Regions from separate parts of the Pseudomonas sediminis genome, predicted to be linked through region 4. Evidence: predicted binding sites of a transcription regulator. Region 4 holds the regulator's gene; each other region holds the start of a gene.

Region 1 (2,167 bases), 1.1 Mb from region 4:
CCTGGCTCTGTGCCGGATCGAGGCTGAGGCTCGCAGCGCTGGCGTCGAGGCCGGCATGTTGCTGGCTCTGCAGGCGAGTGTGATTACGATCGGCAAGTAGCAGCAGCACGCGCTTCATACCGCAGGCCTGCAAGGCGTCTCGGGCGCAGGCAGTCAGCTGTGGCACGTTGGCAAAGGTGCTGGGGTCGGAGAGCAAGCGTGCGCAGTGCTGGCGCCAGGCGGCGAGGTCATCGCGTTTTGGGGGGGCAGCTACGCTCACGGCTGGTTTGAGGCGATGAGCGTCCCAGGGCCAGATCAGTGCCAGCGCCGGGTGCCACAGTGCGGGGTCGTGGATCAAGCGCGCGCTGCTCACGGCATGCTGGTGCACTTCCTGCTGCAGTTCGTTGAGGGGTATCTGCAGGTACAGCCTGGTCAGTCTTTGCCAGCGCAGGCAGTGCGCGGTATCCCAGGCCTGATGCGCTGAGACCGCCAGGCCGTTGGCCAGCAGCACGCAATTGCTCGGGTGAGTGAGCCAGTGGCGCAGGGGGATGTCGGCGTCGAGCATCTGCTGTAGATGCAGGGAATGCTCGTTATCACGGGCGATGTGCAGTGCCTTGACCAATTGACGCCGATCTCGCTCCAGCAAGCGGTAGCCGCGAACGATCCACTCGGGCAGGCGCCAGCGCTCGGCCAGTTTGACGCACAGCTGGATCAAGGTGACCCCGAGCAATTCCTTCTCGACGACGGCAGGGCGCTCGCCTTTTAGTAGTACGCGCTGTTCCCACGCTTCGAAGAGTTGAGGATGGGCGCACAGCAGCGGCCAGATAGGGGAGAGAAACAGCAGGCTGCAGCCGTGCAGTTCATTCCACAGGCGTGCCAGGCGTGCGCCGAACAGGCCGCGCGCCTGTTGGCTGGCATGCTGACTAATCAGCAGGATCTGCTTGAGTGGCAGAGGGATGTCGCTTTCTGGCAGGGCAGGTGCCTGGTTGAGAAGGGCTTCGCAGCGGCTCAGTCCCAGACGTGAAAGTGCCGTTTCGACACTCTCGGCGGGATCGCTGAGGCTGTTGCCCGACTGGTTGGCTTCGCGCAGCACTTGCAGGGCAAAGGATGGGCTGGCTTCTATCGCCTCGGCAATTTCGCGCCAGGTGCGGCGGCTGTCGGCGAGGATGCGACGCAGGCGCAAATGCTGCTGCTGCTCGATTGGCAGTGGCAATTTGCCCAGTTGTTGTAACCAGGCATCCAGCGTGCGTGGCAGGGACTTTGACGTCGACATATTGGCTCGAGTCGAAACTGGCTTTTGACCATAACTGGCTATAGTCTGGCGTATAAGTTCCGATAATTAGAAGGGTTGTTTTCAATAACCCATCCACTAGGCTCTTCAAGCGTTTATTTCATGGTAAGAATCATAGGCATCATTGTTGTCTTTGGCTGTGTGCTCGGTGGGTTCATACTCTCGGGCGGCAAGTTTATGGCCTTGGTCCATCCCTTCGAGGTTCTGATTATTGGCGGCGCGGCGCTGGGGGCATTCTTACAGGCCAACCCCGGCAGCATGTTCATGACGGTGTTCAAGAAGTCGTTGAGCATGTTTGGCAGTCGCTTCACTCACGCCTATTACCTCGAAGTGCTCAAGCTGCTGTACGAGATACTCAACAAGAGTCGCCGCGAGGGCATGATGGCCATCGAGGCCGACGTCGAAGACCCCAACGCCAGTCCGATTTTCAGCAAGTATCCCGGTGTGCTCAAGGATGCGCGGATGACTGCATTCATCTGCGATTACCTGCGCATCATGTCTTCCGGCAACATGGCTCCACACGAACTGGAAGGCCTGTTCGATATGGAGCTGGCCAGCCTCAAGGATGAAGTGGAGCACCCTGCGCACGCGGTGGCCAAGGTCGCCGACGGCATGCCGGCCATGGGTATCGTCGCCGCTGTACTGGGCATCGTGATCACCATGTCGATTCTGGCCGAGGCGGACAACGCCCAGATCGGTGAGAAGGTAGGTACGGCCCTGGTCGGTACCTTCCTCGGCATTCTCGCTTCCTACGGCTTCTTCGGCCCGCTTTCCGGCGCGCTGGAGCATGACGCCAAGGAAGAGCTGAATCTCTACGAGGCGATCAAGGCGACGCTGGTCGCTTCCGCTTCTGGCATGCCGCCGACCCTGGCTGTCGAGTTCGGACGCAAGGTGCTG
Region 2 (2,167 bases), 900 kb from region 4:
AGCATCCGCCGTTCTTCGAGAACATCGCTGGCGACCCGCCACGCATCACCGATATCCGCCAGGCGCGCATCCTCGCCCTGCTCGGTGACTCGGTCACCACCGACCACATCTCGCCGGCCGGCAACATCAAGGCCGACAGCCCGGCCGGGCGCTACCTGCGCGATCACGGTGTGGCCCAGGCCGACTTCAACTCCTACGGCTCACGCCGTGGCAATCATGAAGTGATGATGCGCGGCACCTTCGCCAACATTCGTATCCGCAACGAGATGCTCGGCGGCGAGGAAGGCGGCAACACCCTGCATGTACCGAGCGGCGAAAAACTGGCGATCTATGACGCCGCCATGCGCTACCAGGCCGAGGGCACGCCGCTGGTGATCATCGCCGGCAAGGAATACGGCACCGGCTCCAGCCGCGACTGGGCGGCCAAGGGCACCAACCTGCTGGGGGTCAAGGCGGTGATCGCCGAAAGCTTCGAACGCATCCACCGCTCCAACCTGGTGGGCATGGGCGTGCTGCCGCTGCAGTTCAATCCGGGCACCGACCGCAACAGCCTGAAACTGACCGGCAAGGAAGTGCTGGCCATCGAAGGGCTGGAAGGTGTAGAGCTGCGCCCGCAGATGCCGCTGACGCTGATCATTACCCGCGAGGACGGCACGCACGAGGAAGTCCAGGTGCTATGCCGCATCGACACCCTCAACGAGGTCGAGTACTTCAAGGCCGGCGGCATCCTCCACTTCGTGTTGCGGCAGATGATCGCCAACTGATAGACCCCTGCCCTGTTACCACCGGTAGTGGGGCATTCTCCGTCAGGCCAGGGATGGCCGATGTCGCCACCTAAATGTGACGCCAGTCAAAAAGCATTTAAACTCGCGCATATCGATTCAGCCCTCAACTTTGCCGCTCACCGGCCGATGACAGGGGCATTACAACGACGGATACCTGCCATGCGTAACAACCAGCCGGTCACTCAGCGTGAGCGAACCTTCCCTGCGCAACAACGCCTGATTTCCACCACCGACCTGAAAGGGCAGATCACCTACTGCAACGATGCCTTCATCGACGTCAGTGGTTTCAGTGGCGAGGAGCTGCTGCGCGCGCCGCATAACATCGTGCGCCATCCCGACGTGCCATCGGCGGTGTTCGATCACATGTGGACGACCCTGAAGAAGGGTCGCCCGTGGATGGGCATCGTCAAGAATCGGTGCAAGAACGGCGACCACTACTGGGTCAACGCCTACGTCACGCCCATGACCGAGAACAACCAGGTCGTCGGTTATGAATCCGTCCGCGTCAAACCGACTGCCGAACAGGTGCGCCGCGCCGAAGCGCTGTACGCCCGCATCAACGCCGGCAAGTCCCCGATTCCGAAACGCGACGCCTGGGTCCCGGTAGTGCAGGCCTGGATGCCTTTCATCCTGATCAGCCAGATCGGTTTCCTGATCGGCCACTGGATGGGCAGCGGCTGGGGCTTCGCACTGGCAGCGATTCTATCGGTACCGCTGGGTCTGGCCGGCATAGCCTGGCAGACACGCGGGATCAAACGCCTGCTACGCCTGGCCGAACAGACCACCTCCGACCCGCTGATCGCGCAGATGTATACCGACAGCCGCGGCGCCGAGGCCCGCTTGGAGATGGCAATGCTCAGCCAAGACGCCCGGCTGAAAACCTGCCTGACCCGTCTGCAGGACACCGCCGAGCATCTGACCCAGCAGGCCCGCGAGGCCGACAAGCTGGCGCACAACAGCTCCGCCGGCCTTGACCGCCAACGCCAGGAAACCGAGCAGGTCGCTACCGCCGTGAACGAAATGGCCGCCACCACTCTGGAAGTGGCCAGCAACGTCGCCCGCACCGCCATCGCTACCCAGGAGGCCAACCGCCTCACCAGCGAGGGCCGCACCATCGCCGCGGAGACCCGTGAAGCCATCCAGCGCCTGTCGCAATCGGTGGGCGATACCGGCGAAACCGTTACCCGTCTGGCCCAGGACAGCAGCGAGATTGGCGGCGTGGTCGACGTGATCAAGGGCATCGCAGACCAGACCAACCTGCTCGCCCTCAACGCCGCCATCGAGGCCGCCCGCGCCGGCGAAATGGGCCGCGGTTTCGCCGTGGTGGCCGACGAGGTTCGCTCGCTGGCTCAGCGCACGGCCGAATCCACGGAGCAGATTCA
Region 3 (2,167 bases), 530 kb from region 4:
TCACCAGGCCGAAGGCAATGCGATACCAAGCGAATACCGCATAGCTGTGGTTGGTGATGAACTTGAGCAAGGCACGCACGGTGATCATCGCCACGATGAAGGTGCTGACGAAGCCAATGGCGAAGATTGGCAAGTCGCTCATCTGCAGAATGTCGCGGTACTTGAACAGCGAATAGACCGTGGCCGCCACCATAGTCGGCATGGCAAGGAAGAAGGAAAACTCGGTCGCGGCCTTGCGCGACAACCCGAAGACCAGGCCGCCGATGATGGTAGCGCCCGAACGCGACGTACCTGGAATCAGCGCCAGGCACTGGGCGAAACCGACCTTCAGGGCCAGCTTCCAGTCCATGTCGTCGACCGTTTCGGCCTGGATGGTATGATCGCGTTTCTCTGCCCAGAGCATGATGATGCCGCCGATGATCAGCGCCATGGCCACGGTAATGGGGTTGAACAGCCAGTGCTCGATGAGATCGGCGAAGGCCAGGCCGAAGATCACGGCCGGAATGAACGCCAACAGCAGATTGAAGGTGAAACGCTGGGCCTTGGGCTCATTGGGCAGCCCGACCACCACACCGAGCACCTTGGCCCGGAACTCCCAGATCACCGCCAGAATGGCGCCAAGCTGGATAATGATCTTAAACGCGGTTGCCGTTTGGCCATTGAAACCTAGCAAGTCTCCGACCACGATCAGGTGTCCGGTACTGGAAATCGGCAGGAACTCGGTCAGGCCTTCCACAATGCCCAGAATCAGAGCCTGAAAGGCCATCCAGATATCCATCAACTCCCCCAAAGCACGACGACTTCGCCGTGCGTAAACTCGAATATGCAATACAGCCCGCCGTGGGACATAAACACGCTACGCAGGTTCCTGCGCGTGCGTCCCGGCAGAAACAGCGCCTGGCTCGCCAATCACTCAGGTTTTGCGCCTGGCGGCCGAAATGCTATCAGACAACTGGCGTGAATAATGCTCCGATGCGACAGTATCGCCAGTACTGCTCGGGGTTGCCCTGACGCTGACAATTACAACAATCCGGTATTCGCCCATGAACCATTTACGCAGTCTCCCCATCAGCCGTCGCCTGTGGTTGATTCTGGCGCTTGCCCTCCTGACGCTGATCCTCCAGGGCGCTTATATGTTGCGCCAGATACACAGCGATCTTTACCTCGCCAAATCGGAAAAAACCGAGCATGTGGTGCAGAGCGTGGCGGGCATCCTCAAGTATTTCCATGATCTGGAAAGCGCCGGCAGCCTTGACCGTGAACAGGCCCAGAAACAGGCGATGGAGGTCATACGCGGGCTGCGTTATGCCGGCCAGGAGTATTTCTGGATCAATGACCAGACGCCGGTGATGGTCATGCACCCGACCAATCCCAAGCTCGAAGGTCAGAACCTGTCCAGCTTCAAGGATCCGGACGGCAAGGCGCTGTTCAACGAGATGGTCGCCATCACCCGCAGCCAGGGTGCCGGCCAGGTCGATTACCGCTGGCCGAAGCCAGGCGCCAGTGACCCGGTACCGAAGATTTCCTATGTCGAGCTGTTCCAGCCCTGGGGCTGGATCATTGGCTCCGGTGTCTATGTCGATGATGTACAGACAGAGTTCAAGGCTCAGGCACTGAAAGCCATCACCATCGGCTTTCTGATCGCCGTGCTGCTGACGGGGCTGGTGGTCGTCATTACCCGCAGTATCGTGCAACCGCTGCAGGCAGCGGTCGACGCCATGGCCAACATCGCCAGCGGCGAAGGCGACCTGACCCGTAATCTCGATACTCATGGCCGCGATGAACTCACCGCACTGGCCGCCCACTTCAATGCCTTCACCGACAAGCTGCGGCACGTTATCCGTCAGATGCTCGAGTCGGCCGGCTCGCTGGATCAGGCCGCGGGCAATCTCGGCGATATTTCCAGCGAAGCTCAGCACCATAGCCAGCAGCAGGCCCAGCAGATGGAGCTGGTCGCGACCGCCGTCAACGAGGTGACCTACGGTGTGCAGGACGTGGCGAAGAACGCCGAGCACGCCTCCAGCGAGATGCACACCGCCGAGGACCAGGCCAGACAAGGCCAGCAGAACATCGAAGCGAGCCTGCGCCAGATCGATCAGTTGTCGGGCACCATCGACAAGGCCGTCGAGGTGATCCAGTCACTGGCCAGCGAGAGCACGCAGATAGG
Region 4 (2,167 bases):
GTCGACTCGAGGTCACCCATCGTGGAGTCATCATGTTCCATAGCACCCTCGCGGCCGACATCAGCCGTTGACTCGCTCGAAGATCTTCTCGATCTTTTCCTTCAGCACCTGGGCGGTGAAGGGTTTGACCACGTAGCCATTCACGCCGGCCTGAGCCGCCTCGATGATCTGGTCGCGCTTGGCTTCGGCGGTCACCATCAGCACCGGCAGGTGCTTGAGACGCTCGTCGGCGCGAACGGCGCGCAGCAAGTCGATACCGGTCATGCCGGGCATGTTCCAGTCGGTCACCAGAAAGTCGAAGCTGCCGCTCTGCAGCATCGGCAGCGCCGACGTGCCGTCATCGGCTTCTGCGGTGTTGGTGAAACCCAAGTCCCGCAAGAGGTTCTTGATGATCCGTCGCATCGTCGAGAAATCGTCAACGATGAGGATTTTCATGTTCTTGTCCAAGTCGACCTCCGTACAGTCCCAAACGTATTGCGCTTGCAACTACGTCCTTTAATCGAGAAACCGCTTCCGCCTGCGAGTACGCCGCTGTTCAGCCTGCGCGCCATTCACTCAGTCGCGAGCGCAGGCGTGCCGCGCACTGACTGTGCAGTTGGCTCACACGTGACTCGCTAACCCCCAGCACTTCACCGATTTCTTTCAAGTTCAGTTCTTCATCGTAATACAGCGCCAGCACGAGACGTTCACGCTCGGGCAAACCGGCGATGGCCTCGGCCAAAGCCGCCTGAAAGCGTTCGTCTTCGAGGTCCCGCGAAGGTTCGAGGTGGGTGTGCCCGGCGTCTTCGTGCAACCCGCCGTGCTCGCCATCCTGCAAGAGGTCGTCGAAGCTGAACAGGCGGCTGCCCAAAGTGTCGCCAAGAATGCCGTAGTAATCCTCCAGACTCAATTGGAGTTCGGCAGCAACCTCGTGATCTTTAGCGTCGCGCCCGGTTCGGGCTTCGACTGCACGAATCGCATCGCTGACCATACGGCTGTTACGGTGCACGGAACGCGGCGCCCAATCGCCCTTGCGTACCTCGTCGAGCATGGCACCGCGAATGCGGATGCCGGCGAAGGTTTCGAAACTGGCACCCTTGCTGGAGTCGTATTTGCGCGAGGCCTCGAGCAGCCCGATCATCCCCGCCTGGATCAGATCATCGACCTGCACGCTGGCTGGCAGGCGTGCCAGCAGGTGGTAGGCGATGCGCTTGACCAGGGAGGCATAGCGCTCGATCAACTGGTGCTGGGAGTCCTGCGCCTGCGCCTTGTTGTACATACGAAGTCCAGAAGCTGCTGTCATACGGCACTGTCAGCCGTCGGTTGCTGCACCAGACGCTCGACGAAGAACTCCAGATGGCCGCGGGGGTTGGCCGGCAACGGCCAGGTGTCGACCTTCTGAGCAATCGCCTTGAACGCCAGGGCGCACTTGGATCGTGGGAACGCCTCATAGACGGCACGCTGCTTCTGCACGGCCTTGCGCACGCACTCGTCGTAGGGCACGGCGCCGACATACTGCAGGGCGACATCAAGAAAACGATCCGTCACCTTGGTCAGCTTAGCAAAGAGATTGCGCCCTTCCTGCGGACTGTGAGCCATGTTGGCCAGGACGCGGAAACGGCTGATGCCATGGTCACGGTTGAGCAGCTTGATCAGGGCGTAGGCATCGGTGATGGAGGTCGGTTCGTCGCACACCACCACGAGGATTTCCTGCGCCGCCCGGACGAAGCTGACCACCGCATCGCCGATACCGGCGGCGGTGTCGATCACCAGGACATCGAGGTTTTCGCTGATGTCGCTGAATGCCTGGATCAGCCCGGCATGCTGCATCGGCGTGAGGCTGACCATGCTCTGCGTGCCCGACGCGGCCGGCACGATGCGAATGCCGCCCGGCCCCTGCAGCAGCACGTCACGCAGATCGCACTCGCCGGCGATCACATCGGCCAGGGTGCGCTTGGGTGTGAGCCCCAGCAGCACGTCGACGTTGGCCAGCCCCAGGTCGGCGTCCATCAGCATCACCCGCCGACCGAGGTCGGCCAGGGCCATGGACAGATTCACCGACACATTGGTCTTGCCGACGCCACCCTTGCCGCCGGTCACCGCAATCACCTGTACGGGATGCATACCCATGTTCTTTCTACACCTTGTCTAACTTCGACTTGACCATCAGGCCGTTCACTCCCGCGCT

What was found. The regulator FliA, encoded in region 4, starts transcription of late flagellar genes. The targets are predictions, from matches to a motif close to CTAAAGTTTNNNNNNNNNNNGCCGNTAA.
Region 1: a site for FliA is predicted at 1,291-1,318, ahead of motA (flagellar motor stator protein MotA). Genes of this name have one in related genera too.
Region 2: a site for FliA is predicted at 888-915, ahead of AAEQ75_RS21020 (methyl-accepting chemotaxis protein). Genes of this name have one in related genera too.
Region 3: a site for FliA is predicted at 913-940, ahead of AAEQ75_RS19250 (methyl-accepting chemotaxis protein). Genes of this name have one in related genera too.

What each region holds. Positions count from the first base shown of each region.
Region 1 is NZ_CP154631.1:2,462,769-2,464,935, forward strand. Features, by position in the region: gene AAEQ75_RS11655 (HDOD domain-containing protein) at 1-1,252, opposite strand, end outside; gene motA (flagellar motor stator protein MotA) at 1,373-2,167, shown strand, end outside.
Region 2 is NZ_CP154631.1:4,455,763-4,457,929, forward strand. Features, by position in the region: gene acnA (aconitate hydratase AcnA) at 1-764, shown strand, start outside; gene AAEQ75_RS21020 (methyl-accepting chemotaxis protein) at 945-2,167, shown strand, end outside.
Region 3 is NZ_CP154631.1:4,093,620-4,095,786, forward strand. Features, by position in the region: gene AAEQ75_RS19245 (undecaprenyl-diphosphate phosphatase) at 1-778, opposite strand, end outside; gene AAEQ75_RS19250 (methyl-accepting chemotaxis protein) at 1,044-2,167, shown strand, end outside.
Region 4 is NZ_CP154631.1:3,560,634-3,562,800, reverse strand. Features, by position in the region: gene AAEQ75_RS16735 (protein phosphatase CheZ) at 1-41, opposite strand, end outside; gene AAEQ75_RS16730 (chemotaxis response regulator CheY) at 61-435, opposite strand; gene fliA (RNA polymerase sigma factor FliA) at 536-1,282, opposite strand; gene fleN (flagellar synthesis regulator FleN) at 1,279-2,109, opposite strand.